Regions from separate parts of the Rhodococcus sp. 27YEA15 genome, predicted to be linked through region 3. Evidence: riboswitches for the same ligand, from Rfam matches in the RefSeq annotation. Region 3 holds a riboswitch; each other region holds the start of a gene.
The links. Region 3 has a riboswitch for S-adenosylmethionine ahead of metX (homoserine O-acetyltransferase MetX). Riboswitches for the same ligand answer to the same signal wherever they lie in the genome.
Positions count from the first base shown of each region.

Region 1: it holds a riboswitch for S-adenosylmethionine, as region 3 does, so the genes downstream of both, ABH922_RS18045 (putative leader peptide) here and metX (homoserine O-acetyltransferase MetX) in region 3, are expected to answer to the same signal.
Region 2: it holds a riboswitch for S-adenosylmethionine, as region 3 does, so the genes downstream of both, ABH922_RS20270 (putative leader peptide) here and metX (homoserine O-acetyltransferase MetX) in region 3, are expected to answer to the same signal.

Region 1 is NZ_JBMHHW010000001.1:3,873,120-3,878,128, forward strand. It holds gene ABH922_RS18035 (ABC transporter permease) at 1-501, opposite strand, end outside; gene ABH922_RS18040 (ABC transporter substrate-binding protein) at 503-2,143, opposite strand; gene ABH922_RS18045 (putative leader peptide) at 2,279-2,368, opposite strand; SAM riboswitch class I at 2,379-2,473, opposite strand; gene ABH922_RS18050 (GNAT family N-acetyltransferase) at 2,585-3,085, opposite strand; gene ABH922_RS18055 (FAD-dependent oxidoreductase) at 3,154-4,263, opposite strand; gene ABH922_RS18060 (ABC transporter substrate-binding protein) at 4,274-5,009, opposite strand, start outside.
Region 2 is NZ_JBMHHW010000001.1:4,339,271-4,344,279, forward strand. It holds gene ABH922_RS20255 (SDR family NAD(P)-dependent oxidoreductase) at 1-455, opposite strand, end outside; gene ABH922_RS20260 (acyl-CoA dehydrogenase family protein) at 503-1,648, opposite strand; gene ABH922_RS20265 (TetR/AcrR family transcriptional regulator) at 1,836-2,435, shown strand; SAM riboswitch class I at 2,662-2,756, shown strand; gene ABH922_RS20270 (putative leader peptide) at 2,767-2,856, shown strand; gene ABH922_RS20275 (ABC transporter substrate-binding protein) at 2,988-4,625, shown strand; gene ABH922_RS20280 (RNA polymerase sigma factor) at 4,658-5,009, opposite strand, start outside.
Region 3 is NZ_JBMHHW010000001.1:3,251,802-3,256,810, forward strand. It holds gene ABH922_RS15405 (hypothetical protein) at 1-14, opposite strand, end outside; gene ABH922_RS15410 (hypothetical protein) at 121-252, opposite strand; gene ABH922_RS15415 (hypothetical protein) at 362-1,132, opposite strand; gene ABH922_RS15420 (hypothetical protein) at 1,960-2,238, opposite strand; SAM riboswitch class IV at 2,233-2,354, shown strand; gene metX (homoserine O-acetyltransferase MetX) at 2,540-3,679, shown strand; gene ABH922_RS15430 (DEAD/DEAH box helicase) at 3,808-5,009, shown strand, end outside.

The DNA of each region.
Region 1 (5,009 bases), 620 kb from region 3:
GAAGATGTGCAGCCGGAACGAGAAGAACTGCAGGAGAATCAGTCCTACCCAGAAAGTCGGCACCGCTACACCGAGCGGCGGCAGCGAGAACAACAGGTTCGCGAGCCAGCGCTTGCGGGTGTAGGTGGCGAAGAACGAGATGCTCACGCCGAAGATCAGCGAGAACAGCAGTCCGGTGAGCGCCAACGTCATCGTGCTCGGCAGAGCCGCGAAGATCGCATCGGTCACCGGCTGTCCGGTGGCGATGGAGGTACCGAAATCACCGCGCAGCGAGTGCGTCAGCGACGTCCAGTACTGCACCCACACCGACTGGTCCAGACCGTACCGAGCGCGAAGCTGATCCAGTGCGACCTGGTCCACGGCAATGCCCTGACCGGAGGCGTCGGCAGCCATGCTGACCGGGTCACTGGGCAGCAGGAACAAGATCACGAACGAGATGGTGAACGCCGCCCACAGAACCAGCGCGGCCTGTCCCAGTCGGGTGAGTACGTAACGAGTCATGTCACTTACCCGACAACCATGCGTCGAAGAACTGCAGACGCGAAGACGCTTCGAACTTCAGATCCTGAACGCTCGACGCGGCGCCGACGGCCTGCGAGAGCTCGATGGTCGGAATGGACAGTCCACGATCGGCGATCAGGTGCTGCGCTCGGTCGATCAGAGCGCCACGCTCGGTGTTGTCGGTAGTGGCGAGCTGCTTGGTCAAGATCGCGTCCAGTTCCGGGTCCGCCGCGCGCTTGTTGAGGTTGCGCCCGTCCAGACCGAAGGTGGCGCGGAGGATGTCGGCGTCGGCACGAGTGGAGTTGTAGTAGACCGCGTCGTAGTCACCGGAGTTCTGCTTTTCGCTCAGCTCTCCGTTGGAGACCAGGTTGAGCTGCAGATCCACGCCCACCTTGCGCAACTGCTGCTGGACGAGTTCGAGAATGGCCTGGTTACCGGCGAATACCGGGCTGAAGGTCACCGAGAAGGTCAGCTTCTGGCCGTCCTTCTCCCGGACTCCGTCACCGGTCCTCGTCCAACCGGCAGCATCGAGCAGCTTCGCGGACTTGTCCGCGTCGAAGGTGACGATGTCGGACTGGTCCTTGTAGAGCGGGGTGGTGTGCGCCAACGGGCTGGTGGCGGGGAAGAAGGACGGATCGAGAACGGTGTCGACCAGTTCCTGGCGGTTGATGGCCGGGATGATCGCCTGGCGCACAGCCTGATCGGCGAGAACACCGCGGCTGACGTTGGGCTGGAAGAAGAAGCTGATGCCGGGGTTCGGCCGCGTCAGGATTCGGCCGCCCGCACCTTCGATCTGTGCCGCGTCCTGCGGCAGCGCGTCGCTGACCGCGTCGAGCTGACCGGAGGCGAGGCTACCGGCACGGACCCCGGATTCGGGGACGACGGTGAAGTCGACGCCGTCGAGGTAGGCCTCACCCTGGTGTCCGAAGACTTCAGAACCCCACGTGTACCCGGCGCGCTTCTTGATCGAGACGCTCTTGTCCTGCTGCCAGTCCGAATAGGTGAACGGGCCGGAAGCGACCACGGCTGCGCCCGCGCACCGCTGATCAGAGGTAAGCGCTGTGGTGGAGTCGGCGAGGATTCCGAGCTGCGGCGTCGAAGTTGCCTGCAGGAACTGAACATTGGGTCCGGAGAAGTTGACCTTCGCGGTGTGCGAGTCGACCACGTCGGTGCCGGTGTAATCGGAAAGGTAGCTCTTGGCCAACGAGGCGTTGGGGCCGAGATCCTTGACGGAGTCGAAGGTCTTCTTCACCGAGTCCGCGGTGAGCGGGGTGCCGTCGCTGAAGGTGACGTCGTCGCGCAGGGTGAACGTGAAACTCGACGCGTCGGGGCTGATCTCCCAACTCTTGGCCAGCCACGGCTTGATCTCGCCGGTGTCGGTGCTCTGATCGGTCAGCGAATCCACCACGGTACGAGTGACGTACACCGTCTGGTTGGTACCGGCCTGACCGGGATCGGCGCAGGTAGGAGCAGTCGAGAGTCCGTATCGTAAGGTGCCGCCGGGCTGCGCGGTACCCGAAGCGCCTGCGGAATCACCGCTGTCGCTGCTGCATCCGGCAAGGACGGTCCCGAGAATCGAGATGGCGCCGATACCGGCGATGACAGTGACGCGGGAGCGAGCACCGTGAGATGACGAGGACACCGAAGAAACTCCTAGTGAGGCGCGCCGACGAACGCATTCGTCGACAGAGGTCGACTCGTACGAATCAGCTACGAAGAGAAGAGAAATGCAGGCTCACCCGATGTGACGAGTAGCCGTGGGAAACTGACCCAGGGGTCAGTACGTACAGAAGGACCCTGCGGTACGGCAGAGATCGACATGTCGACGAGACCACGCGGTGTCGAAACCGCCCTCAACTGCCTTCATCGTCCGTATTCCTCCATCGGTCCTGGCGGTAGCACCCGCACCCGATCGCTCGGGGGGTTGCTGCGACTTCACGGAGCCAGGTCTCTCGGTCGCTCTGGATGGTCGTCCGTAAGTTTACGAGTCGATGCCCGGGTGTTGTCAACCCGGGCGGTAGGAATTGCAGCTCGAGTCACACTTTCCAGGTGTTCGCTCGGTTCGGCGGCGCACACTTCCCGGCTACCCGTTCGAAGCCTCCACTACCTTCTCGAAGGGATGCACACCGATCTCGTCGGGCGTGAGATTTCGGTCGAAGAGTGGGGTGTATCCGCTCGCGAGATACAACGCCACCGCTTCGGGTTGACGCGGCCCGGTGGTCAGGTACACCTTTCGATATCCACGCTGGGCGATCACCCGTTCCAGTTCGCGGACCACGATCTTGCCCAACCCACGCCGGCGATACCGGTTCGAAGTCCATATTCTCTTCAATTCGGCAGTACCGGAATCGAATTGACGAAAGGCTCCGCCCGCGATGGGCTCGTCGCCGATGGTCAGTACCAGTAGCGCACCGTGCGGTGATGCGAACTCCTCCGCCGGGTACGTCTCGAGGTCCGCAAGCATCTCCGCTCGCGTCCCGCCGTATCTGGCGCTGTACTCCGTGGCCAGCTCGGCGATCAGCGGAGCGGCCAACCGGTCACTCTGCGCCACCGAACGAACTCGCAACTCGCCCAGTCCGTCCACGAACAGCGACCCCTCCTCGCGTACCCGCTGTTCGTCGACGGAACTCTCTCTCGATGCCACATCCTGGCTCAACGCAACCCCAATCGAAAAACTTCCGGGGCAAGGACATCTCCGCTCACCAGATCGGAGACGAGTTCTCCCAGCGCCGGACCGAACTTGAAGCCGTGACCGGAGAATCCGGCCGCGACGGTTACCGCCCCCACCCGGTCGATCACGAAGTTGCTGTCCGGAGTGTTGGTGTAGAGGCAGGTCAGGGATTCGACCTGCGCCGAATCGACGCCGGGTAGCCAGGCCTGCGCGTACTCCACCAGACGCTGCTCCCCCGCCGCGCTCGGGGTGTAGTCGCGCGTCGCCGGTGTGACCTGCGGACCGGTGGCGTGCTCGCCGATCTTGACGCCGTCCTCGGATCCGAGGCCGTAGATTCCGGCTGTATTCAGCTGGGCGCCCGGATGGTGCACGAAGCTGGGCCAGGCGACGGCAGGGTCGAGCGGCACGAAGTGCGCGGGCTGTTCCTGCGTCGTGCGCAGTTCCGGCAGGACGATCGACTCGCCGAGCCCACTGCGCGCGATCAAGTCCTCCGTCCAGGCCCCGGCCGCTATCACGACGTGCTTGGCGGCTGTGGTGCCACTGCCGGTGACCACGTCGACGCCGTACGAGGCTCGTGCGACCTGCTGCACTTCGCTCTCGTGTCGGACGTCGGCCCCGGCCAGCCTCGCTCCCGCCTTCAGTGCGGCCACCGCACGGTCGGCGTGCAGACGGCCCGCGTCAGGATGATGGAACACCGTCGTGTCGAACCTCAGACCCGGCCAACGGGCGCAAGCCTGCTCCGGGGTGAGGATCTCGCCCTTGATGCCCAGCTCCGCCAATACCGTCGCCTTGGCCTGAACAGCCTCGGGCAGGCCGTGATCGACCGCGCCGGTGAGCTCGAGGAAACCGGTGTCGGTGAGATCCTCGAGCTCGCGCCACAACGGCAGTGCCTGTGCTGCCAGCCGAGTGTAGAACTGGTTGTCGTACGCCTGTCGGTAGATCCGTGATGTGCCGTAGGACGCGCCGTGCTTGTGTCCGGGTACGTGCTGTTCGAGAAGAATTACACGCTGCCCGCGCGTGGCCAGTCGCCAGGCGGCGGAGGCCCCTACGAGTCCTCCGCCGATGACCACTACGTCGACGATGTCAGTCATGAAAGGCAGCTCACGAGGTCTTGGGGAGGCCGGGCGGGTTGATCAGGGACTTGTCCACGGCTTCGGTCGTGATGTTCCATCGTTCGAGAACCTGCTTGTACGTGCCGTTCTCGATGGTGTGGTTGATGGCGTCACTGATTGCCTGGATCAAACCGTTGTCCTTCTTCACCAACACTGCGATCTGACCCTGCAGACTGTCTCCGGCACCGGAGAACTCGCCCACCACTTCGGTTTCACCGGACTGCTTGGCGTGGAACTGCGAGGACGGGTTGGGACCGAAGTAGGCGTCGATACGGCCGGACTGCAGCGGCAGGTAGTAGTCGGTGGTGTTCTGGTAGTAGACGATGTCGGTCGGTGCCAGACCGGCCGCTACGTTGTCTTCACTCCACTTGACCAGCAGCGCTTCCTGATTGGTTCCGGAGCCGACCGCGATCTTGCGCCCGGCGACGTCCTTGGGTTCCTTGATGGAGATTCCGGAGCCCTTCTTCGCCTCGAACGCGAGCGTGTCCAGGCGGTAGGTGGCGAAGTCGTACTTTTCCTTACGCTCTTCGGTGACCGTCACGTTGGAGATGAACGCATCCGTCTCGCCCGAATCGACGCGAACGAAGTTCTGTGCCCAGTCCGCCGTCTGCAGATCCACCTTCAACCCGAGCACGTCCGCGATCAGGTAGGCGAAGTCGGTTTCCGATCCGATGAGGGTCTTGTCGTCGTCGGCGTAGAAACGCAGCGGCGGAGCGGATCCGGCG
Region 2 (5,009 bases), 1.1 Mb from region 3:
GCAGTGGTCAGGCCGAGAATGCTGGCGATATTGACGATGGAGCTGCCCGGCAGCATCACCCTTCCGCACGCCTGTGCCGCCCAGTAGGAGCCGTTCAGGTTGATGTCGATCACCGAGCGGAACTGCTCGGGGGTCTCACGAGTGGCAGGGACGGCAGTTCCGACGCCGGCGTTGTTCACCAACACGTCCACGCGCCCGAATTTCTCCATGGCGGCGTCCACCATGTGCTGAGCCTGCGCGGGGTCGACGATGTCGGTGGCGACGCACAGAGCCTCCCGGCCGGCTGCACGGACCAAGTGCGCGGTGTCCTCGAGTTTGTCGACTCGACGTGCGGCGAGCACGACGTCGGCGCCGGCCTCGGCAGCTGCCTTCGCGAACGCCACTCCGAGGCCTGAGGACGCACCGGTCACGACGACCACTCGATCGGTCAACGAGAACTTGTCGAGAACAGACATATACGCAGTACTCCTCGGGCGTCGGGGCTGGTGGTTTCGGAACGAAGTTACAGGCCGAGATCGCGGCCGATGAGTTCCTTCATGATTTCGTTGGATCCGGCCCAGATCTTGGTGACACGGGCGTCCATCCAGGCGCGAGCGGCCCGGTACTCGGTCATGTAGCCGTAGCCGCCGTGCAACTGCACGCAGTGATCGAGAACTTCGTTCTGCACCTGCGCCGTCCACCACTTGGCCTTGGCAGCGTCGATGGCGGTCAGCTCACCCGCAGCGTGCGCGGCAACACAGTTGTCGACGTAGGCCTGTGTCACCTCGACCCGGGTCACGAGATCGGCGAGGAGGAACTTGTTCCACTGAAGCGATCCGATGGGCTGCCCGAAAGCCTTGCGGTCCTTGGCGTACTGCAACGTCTCCTCCAGGATCGGAACGACGTGTGCGATATTGGAGACCGCAGCGCCGACGCGCTCCTGCGGAAGCATCTCCATCATGTGGATGAAACCGCGATCGAGCTCACCGATGATGTTGGCGGCCGGAACCCGCACGTTCTCGAAGAACAGTTCAGCAGTGTCGGATTCGTGCTGGCCGACCTTGTCGAGCTTGCGGCCACGCTCGAAACCTGCCATGCCGGTCTCGACGGCGAAGAGCGTGATGCCCTTCGACTTCTTCTCGGGGCTGGTACGGGCGGCGACGATCACGAGGTCGGCGTTGTAACCGTTGGTGATGAAAGTCTTGGAACCGTTGATGATCCAGTCGTCGCCGTCCTTGACGGCGGTGGTCTTGAGCGCGCCGAGGTCCGAACCGCCGGAGGGCTCGGTCATACCGATTGCGGTCAGCATCTCACCGGTGCAGAACTTGGGCAGCCAACGCTGCTTCTGCTCCTCGGTGGTGAGTTGGACGAGATACGGTGCCACCACGTCGGCATGAATACCGAAGCTCGATGCCACAGCTGCACTTGCCCGCGACAATTCTTCGCCCAGAACGGCATTGAATCGGTAGTCGCCTGCTTCACTGCCGCCGTACGCTTCGGGCACTTCGAGCCCGAGGAAACCGTTCCGGCCTGCTTCGAGCCAGATCTCCCGGTCGATGAATCGCTGTTCGATCAGCTTCTCGGCCACCGGAAGGATGTTCCGGTTGACGAACTCGCGAGCAGATTCCCGGAATGCCTCGTGATCGGGTCCGTACAGAGTGCGACGCATGATCGGTTGCTTCCTTTCGACACGGCAGCTACTGCCACTGCTACCTAAGCAGGTGCTTAGAATCTAAGCACTTGCTTATACTGATGTGGACGCGGGATATTGTCAACATCGACATCTACGACGCGGCGACGTGGACAAGACTGCGAACTTCGTAGACCTGCGATCTTCCTAAGACCTGGAGGAACCTGTGAGCGATTCACCCGAGACGGTGATCAGCACCTCCAAAGCGGCAGCCCGCATCCGCGCGGCCGCCGTGGAAGCCTTTGCCTCGACCGGCTACGGCGGCACCACCACTCGCGACATCGCAGCTCGTCTGGAGATGAGTCCGGCCGCGATGTATCCGCACTACCGCTCCAAGGAGGATCTGCTCTTCGCCATCAGCTACGAAGGCCACACCGAGGCCCTGCGGGTGGTGCGGGCCGCCGATCGACCGGACGCGCGCACACCGGTTCGGCTCCGAGTGCTCATCAGCACCTTCGTCAGCTGGCAGGCCGAACACCACTCTCTCGCGCGTGTGGTGCAGTACGAACTGACCGCACTCACCCCCGAGCACTACCGGACGATCGTCGGACTACGCCGACGCACCACGCAGATCGTCCGCGACGTCCTCGACGCGGGAGTCAGTTCGCGTGAATTCACGATCCCCGACGCCGAGGGCGTCACGCTCGCACTGATGTCCCTGTGCGTCGACGTCTGCCGCTGGTTCCCGGCCGGAAATTACACCGACCCGGAAGAGCTCGGAAAATTGTACGGAGACTTGGCTTTACGAATGGCGGGCGCGGCCTGAGCGGTACGGATACTCGCGAGAGACACGGCCCGGGAAGTGCGTGGTCGGAAATACCCGGGGCGGATGCGATTGCACCGAGGCAGTCGCGAGATGGCTGAACGTGACATCAGGAGGACGGTTGGGTGCTCTCAGGCCCGCCCACCGCGTCGACGGATCGCCGCACCAGATCGACATTTCCTACCACCCCGGTTGACAATACCCGGACGCCGACTCGTAGACTCTCCGTTGACCATCCAGAGCGACCGAGAGACCTGGCTCCGTGAAGTCGCAGCAACCCCCCGAGCGATCGGGTGTGGGTGCTACCGCCAGGACCGATGGAGGAGCACGAACGATGAAGGCAGTTGAGGGCGGTTTCGACACCGCGTGGTCTCGTAGACATGTCGATCTCTGCCGTACGTCGGGATCATCCTGTACGTACTGACCCTCCGGTCAGACCCTGGACTTCCCGACACTGCGGGTAAGTCCCCCTTCTGCTCTCGCCACAGCCGATACGCACCCGGCGCACAGGTCGACGCGTGCGCTGTTCGGCATCCCTGCTTAGGAGTTCCTTCGGTGTCCTCGTCCACTTTCGGTGCGCGCTCCCGCGTCACTGTCCTCGCCGGTATCGGCGCCATCTCGATTCTCGGAACCCTGCTGACCGGCTGCAGTAGTGACAGCAACAGCAGCTCGAACGCAGGTCCCGCGCAATCCGGCGGCATACTGCGATACGGCCTTTCCCAAGCGCCGACGTGCGCCGACCCCGGCCAGGCCGGTACCAATCAGACGGTGTACGTTGCTCGAACCGTGGTGGATTCGCTGACCGATCAGAGTCCGGAGACCGGCGAGATCAAGCCGTGGCTGGCCAAGAGCTGGGAGATCAGCCCCGACGCGTCGAGTTTCACCTTCCACTTGCGCGACGACGTCACCTTCAGCGACGGCACCCCGCTCACCGCGGACTCGGTGAAGAAGACCTTCGACTCCGTCAAGGATCTCGGTCCCAACGCCTCGTTGGCCAAGAGCTACCTTTCCGATTACACCGGCACCGACGTGGTCGACTCGCACACCGCGAAGATCAACTTCTCCGGACCCAATGTTCCTTTCCTACAGGCAACTTCGACGCCACAGCTCGGAATCCTCGCCGACTCCACCACAGCGCTGACCTCCGATCAGCGGTGCATCGGCGACGCGGTGATCGCATCCGGACCGTTCGTCTACAGCAGCTGGCAACAGGACAAGAGCGCTTCCATCACAAAGCGCAGTGGATACAACTGGGGTTCGGACGTCTTCGACCACCAGGGGGAGGCGTACCTCGACGGCGTCGACTTCACCGTCGTTCCCGAATCCGGGGTCCGTGCCGGAAGTCTCGCCTCCGGTCAGCTGGACGCGGTCAGCGATGCGCTGCCGCAGGACGCAGCTCAGGTCGAAGGTGCGGGCGGCCGAATCCTGACGCGGCCGAACCCTGGCACCACATTCGCGTTCCAGCCCAACGTCAGCCGCGGCGTTCTCGCCGATCAGGCTGTGCGCCAGGCAATCATCCCGGCCATCAACCGCCAGGAACTGGTCGACACCGTTCTCGATCCGTCCTTCTTCCCCGCCACCAGCCCGTTGGCGCACACCACCCCGCTCTACAAGGACCAGTCCGATATCGTCACCTACGATCCGGATAAGTCGGCCAAACTGCTCGACGCTGCCGGCTGGACCAACGGCAGCGACGGCATCCGCGAGAAGGACGGCCAGAAACTCTCGTTCAAGGTGATGTTCGGTGCGCAGTTCGCCGGTAACCAGGCCATCCTCGAACTCGCCCAACAACAGCTTCGCAAGGTAGGCGTGGACTTGCAGCTGGATCTGGTGTCTTCCGGCGAGTCCACCGCACGTACCAACAGCGGTGACTACGACGCCAGTTACGGAAACAGCACCCGGGCCGACGCCGACATCCTGCGTACCACTTTCGGTCTCGACGGACGCAATACCAACCGACGCACTGCCGATCCCGAACTCGACAAGGTCTTGACCGAACAGCTATCGGCCACGGACAACGACAAGCGCAGCGAATTGGTGGCCACCGCACAGAAACTGATCGTCGAGCGCGGATACTCCATCCCGACCATCGAACTCTCGCAGGCCGTCGGAGCCGCGTCGAAGGTTCAGGATCTGAAGTTCGAAGCGTCCTCACGTCTCCAGTTCTACGACACCTGGTTGTCGGGTCAGTAAGTCACGACTCCTCCTTCGTCTGCCGGTCGACGTCACCCTGATTCGGGTGGCGTCGGCCGGTCACTTACCAGCTCCGCCAGTTTTCGTTCCACGTAGACCCGTTCCGGTTCACTACCAACCAGTTTCAATGCATACCGAAAGGAAGAAATCGCCGAATCGGTTCGCCCCGATCTCGCCAGGAGTTCACCCCGCGCCAGGTGATACGGGCGATACTCGGCGAGCTTCGGTTCCCCGGACAATTCGTCCAAAGCTTCGAGGCCGGCAGCATCTCCGTCTCGCATAGCCAGCGCCACCGCATGATTGACGCCGACGACCGGCGACGGTGCGAGAACGCGCAGCACCGCGTACAAGGCACAGATCTGCTCCCAATCCGTATTCTGCACG
Region 3 (5,009 bases):
GCCCACCTAGCCATCCGCACGCACTACATCGTCGTACGCGTTTCGAATGAACTGAGACTGTCTGCAACAGATCCGGGCGGCAAAGATGCCTGCGTCAATCCTGCATCGGGGGTCTTCCCGTCAGCGAAGAAGAACGGCCTCTCGGACGGAGCAAGTTGCTCGTAGGCGACCTGAGGTGTCCAGGTATCGCCTGCCCACGTCCAACAGCGACCTGTCGAGCTCGCTACCGTTCTTGTACCGATCGTCACCCATCGCGACTATCGAGGCTACCGCCTGATTGTCCGCGACACCGTTGAGCCCGATCGTGGTGAAAACCCTGACACACCCGCATCGAATGTGATTTCGATCAAATCGTTGCGAGTCAACGACTCTCGCATCTCCTTCGGAAGCAAGTCGAGACCGCCGTTGGTGGGTACCTCCGAATCGCCGTGCGTCGAGACCGCCGTTGGCGGGTACCTCCGAATCGCCGTGCGTCGAGACCGCCGTTGGTGGGTACCTCCGAATCGCCGTGCACCGAGGCGGTAACGTGCTCGTTGGAGACGATCTGCAGCGAATTGACCACACCGGTCCGGGCGCCTTCGGGCAACGCGGACAACAAGTCCTCGATCTCCTGCGGCGACCTTCCGTCCAACGATCGCACAATCTGATCGAGGTACTCCATCTGCGACGCCGGAATCGTCGCGGTGTCCCCGCGTTCGAGCGCCCCGATCTGCTCGGCAGTCAGATGCCCGCCTTCCTCCAACCGACGTATCCGCTCCGGGGTCAATGCGGACGGATCATCGACGAGAACGGAAGCATCGGAACGACCTTGGTCGCCGCCCGACGTCGCGACAGAGACGAAGGTTGCCCGCAAACCGTTCCGTGTAGCCGACAGCGTCTCACGTACTGTCTCGTCGGCGGTCACCGTAGCGGAAGCGGCATCTGCCAACTCCCGTGCCCGATCCTTCAGTAACGACACCCGAGCGTCGTCGGTATCCGGTTGCCTGTCCGTGACCACCAACTGTTCGGAGACGTCGAATCCGTCCCCCTCCACCGACACGATCGCCAATCGTGCACGTTGCGACGATGCGTCGATCTCGAAAATATCCGTTCCGCGCAATTGCCGCCACCGCTTCCAGCGCGTCGGTGACATCGGTGAGCATCGACGAGTTCCACGACAGCAATTGCGCGCATGTGACATTCACGAGAGCGGCTCCTCCGGTAGCAACTGACCTGTCGCATCGGTGAAGGTGGCAGCCAACTCCGCCGCCGATTGTTCGTCGCGATCACGTCAGCCGATATCGACGATGCCTCGAGCATCGACGCCGAAATGCCTCCCGGTGCGGACATGAACGGCCCCGAAGTCGGCCCTATCCCCGCAATGCCGCTGCCCTGGTTCCCAACCCGTCCAGGACACCTCCAAGCCTCAGGAGTTGCTCCATGTCCGCTGCGAATGTCCCCACCACGTGTCTCCTCTGCCGATCAGACCCCCTCTGATCGTGCGCCGACGAGATTATCAGGGCGGGTCCGTCGAAGCAGGCCCCCAACCGAGTTCGCGGCGATGCGCGAGTCATCGCCGACGCTCCAGGACTTAGGTCGCGATCGAACGCCGTCAACTCCTGCGATAGCCGCCGATCCGAGTGTCCCGATTCCGCTGACACCGTTGAGCCCATTGCTTTTCCACCGGTCGATTCCCCTCGCGCGTCAATCGCGTGCGTGGGCGCGAGTGCTCTGCACGATCTCGTCGGGAAAGTGCGGTTGCTCGTGAGGCACGGTGCGGGCCACGAGGATCGCGTCGACCATTGCACTGAGAAGACCATTGCACTGAGCAGACCATTGCACTGAGCAGACCGACGGTCATGCTCAGGGCTCACCACCGAGAAGCCCGCCGAGTTCCTGCTCGACGTTCTCCATGCCGTCGCGGTATGTGGGGCAGTACGCGGATCGGCGTCGAGGTGTCGCCGGGGCACACGACCCGGCCTACGTCCGTCTGCTCGGCCACCCGAGCGCTCCACCTACGACGGCGGTCTCGTCGACGGCCACACCGACCATCTCACTTTTCCGCTCGCCGTCGTCTGGTACCCCGATAGTGGCCACCGTGATCGTCTGCTCCCTCACGCCGGTTCGGGGTGCGTCGTCGAAGGCCGGGCGGAGATTTCCGGAGGAACCGAACGCCGTTCCCGACAGCACCAGGATCGGCTGCCGACACCACCTGCCTCGGAGCCGTCCGGCGAACGCTAATATCTGAGTCGAGGTCATGAGCGTCAGCATCGAGCCCCGGCTTGCTGACCGGCAACCCTCCAACCGCGGTGGGGTGCCCCGGGTGATGACCAGGTTGCGCGATGTCACACGACGTCGCGGGACAAGCGCGGCCCGCTGGACGGGCCCACTGGAAGGGCCGAGTCAAACGGAGGTTGTCAGTATGTGTCGCTCGCACCGATAGAACCCAGCTGGAGGCGTGCCGCCTCGTCCGACTTGCCCACGTCAGACCACTGGAGTGAACGACTATGACCGACACCTGCAGGATATTCGCCACCGGCTTCGCTGCGGCGGCGACCTCTTGACCGTGAACGAAGCCGAGCGCACATTGGAGTCCCTGTTGCCACCGCCGAACGGCGAGGTCGGCATCGTGAACATCGGCTCGCTCGAGCTCGAGAGCGGTGCTGTTCTGCCCTCGGTGTCGTTGGCCGTCCAGCGATGGGGTGAGCTGGCTCCTACTCTCGACAACGTCGTACTCGTCGAGCATGCGCTGACCGGCGACTCTCACGTCACCGGGCCTGTCTCCGAACATCAGCCCTCACCCGGCTGGTGGAACGGCATGGTCGGCCCCGGCGACCCGGTGGACACCGATGAATGGTGTGTGATCGCCACCAACGTCCTGGGGGGCTGTCGCGGCACTACCGGACCGGCTTCCCTCGCCGACGACGGCCGACCGTGGGGAAGCCGCTTTCCCGAAATTTCCATCCGGGATCAGATCGCCGCGGAGAAGAAGCTCGTCGATCTGATCGGTATCGACAAACTGGCGGCGGTTGTCGGTGGCTCGATGGGCGGTATGCGAACACTGGAGTGGACTGTCACCTATCCGGACAACGTGCGGGCCGCGTTGGTTCTTGCCACCGGCTCACGTGCCACCGCTGATCAGATCGGGACACAGACCACCCAGATCGCAGCGATCGTGGCGGACCCGGACTGGCAGGGCGGCGACTATCACGGAACCGGTCGCGCACCTCGAGTCGGACTGGGTATCGCTCGTCGCATGGCGCATCTGACGTACCGCGCGGAAGGTGAGCTTGACACCCGTTTCGCCAACTTCGCCCAGAACGGCGAGAATCCTTGGCGTGGAGGACGATACGCGGTCCAGAGCTACCTCGAACATCAGGCAGACAAGCTCGTGGCACGCTTCGATCCCAGCACGTACGTATTGCTGACCGAAGCGATGAACCGCCACGACGTCGGCCGTGGCCGCGGCGGCGTCGCGGCCGCGTTGGCGTCGATCACCGCTCCCGTCGTCGTCGGCGGCGTCGATTCCGATCGGCTGTACCCGCTACGCCTGCAGAAGGAGATGGCCGACGGCATCTCGACGTGCAGTGGGCTCGAGATACTTCGTTCCAAGGACGGCCACGACGGTTTCCTGACCGAAGCCGATGCGGTCGCCGGACTCTTGCGTCGAACCATGGACTTGGCCCGCTCGTCTCGCTGACCCCACGACGCATCGGCCGGACATGCCCGTCCCGGATCGGTCAATGTCGGGAAAACCACAGTTGATCTGCAGGTTTTCCCGACATTTTCACGAGCGGCAGAAGGCGTGAGAGGCTAACATCGGCGACCGTGACCCACCCCTTCGCAGAGCGCCTTCAAGCTACCTATCTGCCCGAGCACATGTCGTTCGCGTTCTGGGGTGCACCCGATCTCGATCAACAGATGACCTCGCTGGGATTGACCGGCGGCACGTCGACCGTGTGCCGACTGGCAGTGCCGATCGACGGCCGCGTGAAGCCCACGGACGTGTGCGCGCAATTGCTCGATATCGAAACCGCGGTGGGCGCATTGCGGTGTCTCGATGTTGCTCGGCCCGAACTGGCGGAATCGGTGCTCGCGTGGATGCGGGTTGTCGAATCCGGCGAACACGAGCAACTCCCGACGGCTGCGCATGCCGCACTGCGCCGCGACGACACGGCAATCCGAAGCGCGGCATCAACGGTGCGTCTTTTCATCGAGGCCACACAGATAGTCGGTCGGATCGCCGACGCCGGAATCCGGGCAACATTGCGGCCGTACCAGGTACAGGGCGTGCACTGGTTGACGATGCTGCCCGGCGGCGGAATCCTCGCCGACGAAATGGGGTTGGGCAAGACCCTGCAGGCCATTTCGATGATCGCTGTCAGAGCGGCCGACGGACCCCATCTGGTGATCTGCCCGACGTCCGTTCTCGGAAACTGGCGTCGCGAGATCGAGCGGTTCGCGCCGAACATGCCCCAGTACGTACATCACGGCTCGGCCCGAACCTTCCCACCGAACTTCGCAGCCGGCACCGTCGTCTTGACCAGCTACAGTGTCTTACGTTCCGACATAGAGCAATTCGAGAATATCTCGTGGAGTTCGGTGATCTTCGACGAGGCCCAGCAGATCAAGAATTCGACGTCGAAGATCACGCGGGCAGCAATCAGGTTGCGCGCAGACACCAAGGTGGCGATGACCGGAACTCCGGTCGAGAATCGTCTCGACGATCTGTATTCGCTCTTCCGCGTGGTGAATCCGAATGTTCTCGGAATTCGTGCACGCTTTCGCCGGCGTTTTGCGGTTCCGATCGAATCCGGCCGGTCCACCACCGCCGCAGCCCGACTCGCCGCCGTCATCGATCCGTACATCCTGCGACGCACCAAGGCTGATGTAGCGAAAGATCTTCCACCCAAACAATTCTCGAATGTCAACTGCGCTTTGACTGTCGAACAGGCGAGCCTGTATCGGGCCGCGGTATCGGACGCCTTCGATACCGGATTGGGATCCGGATTTGCACGACGAGGCAACGT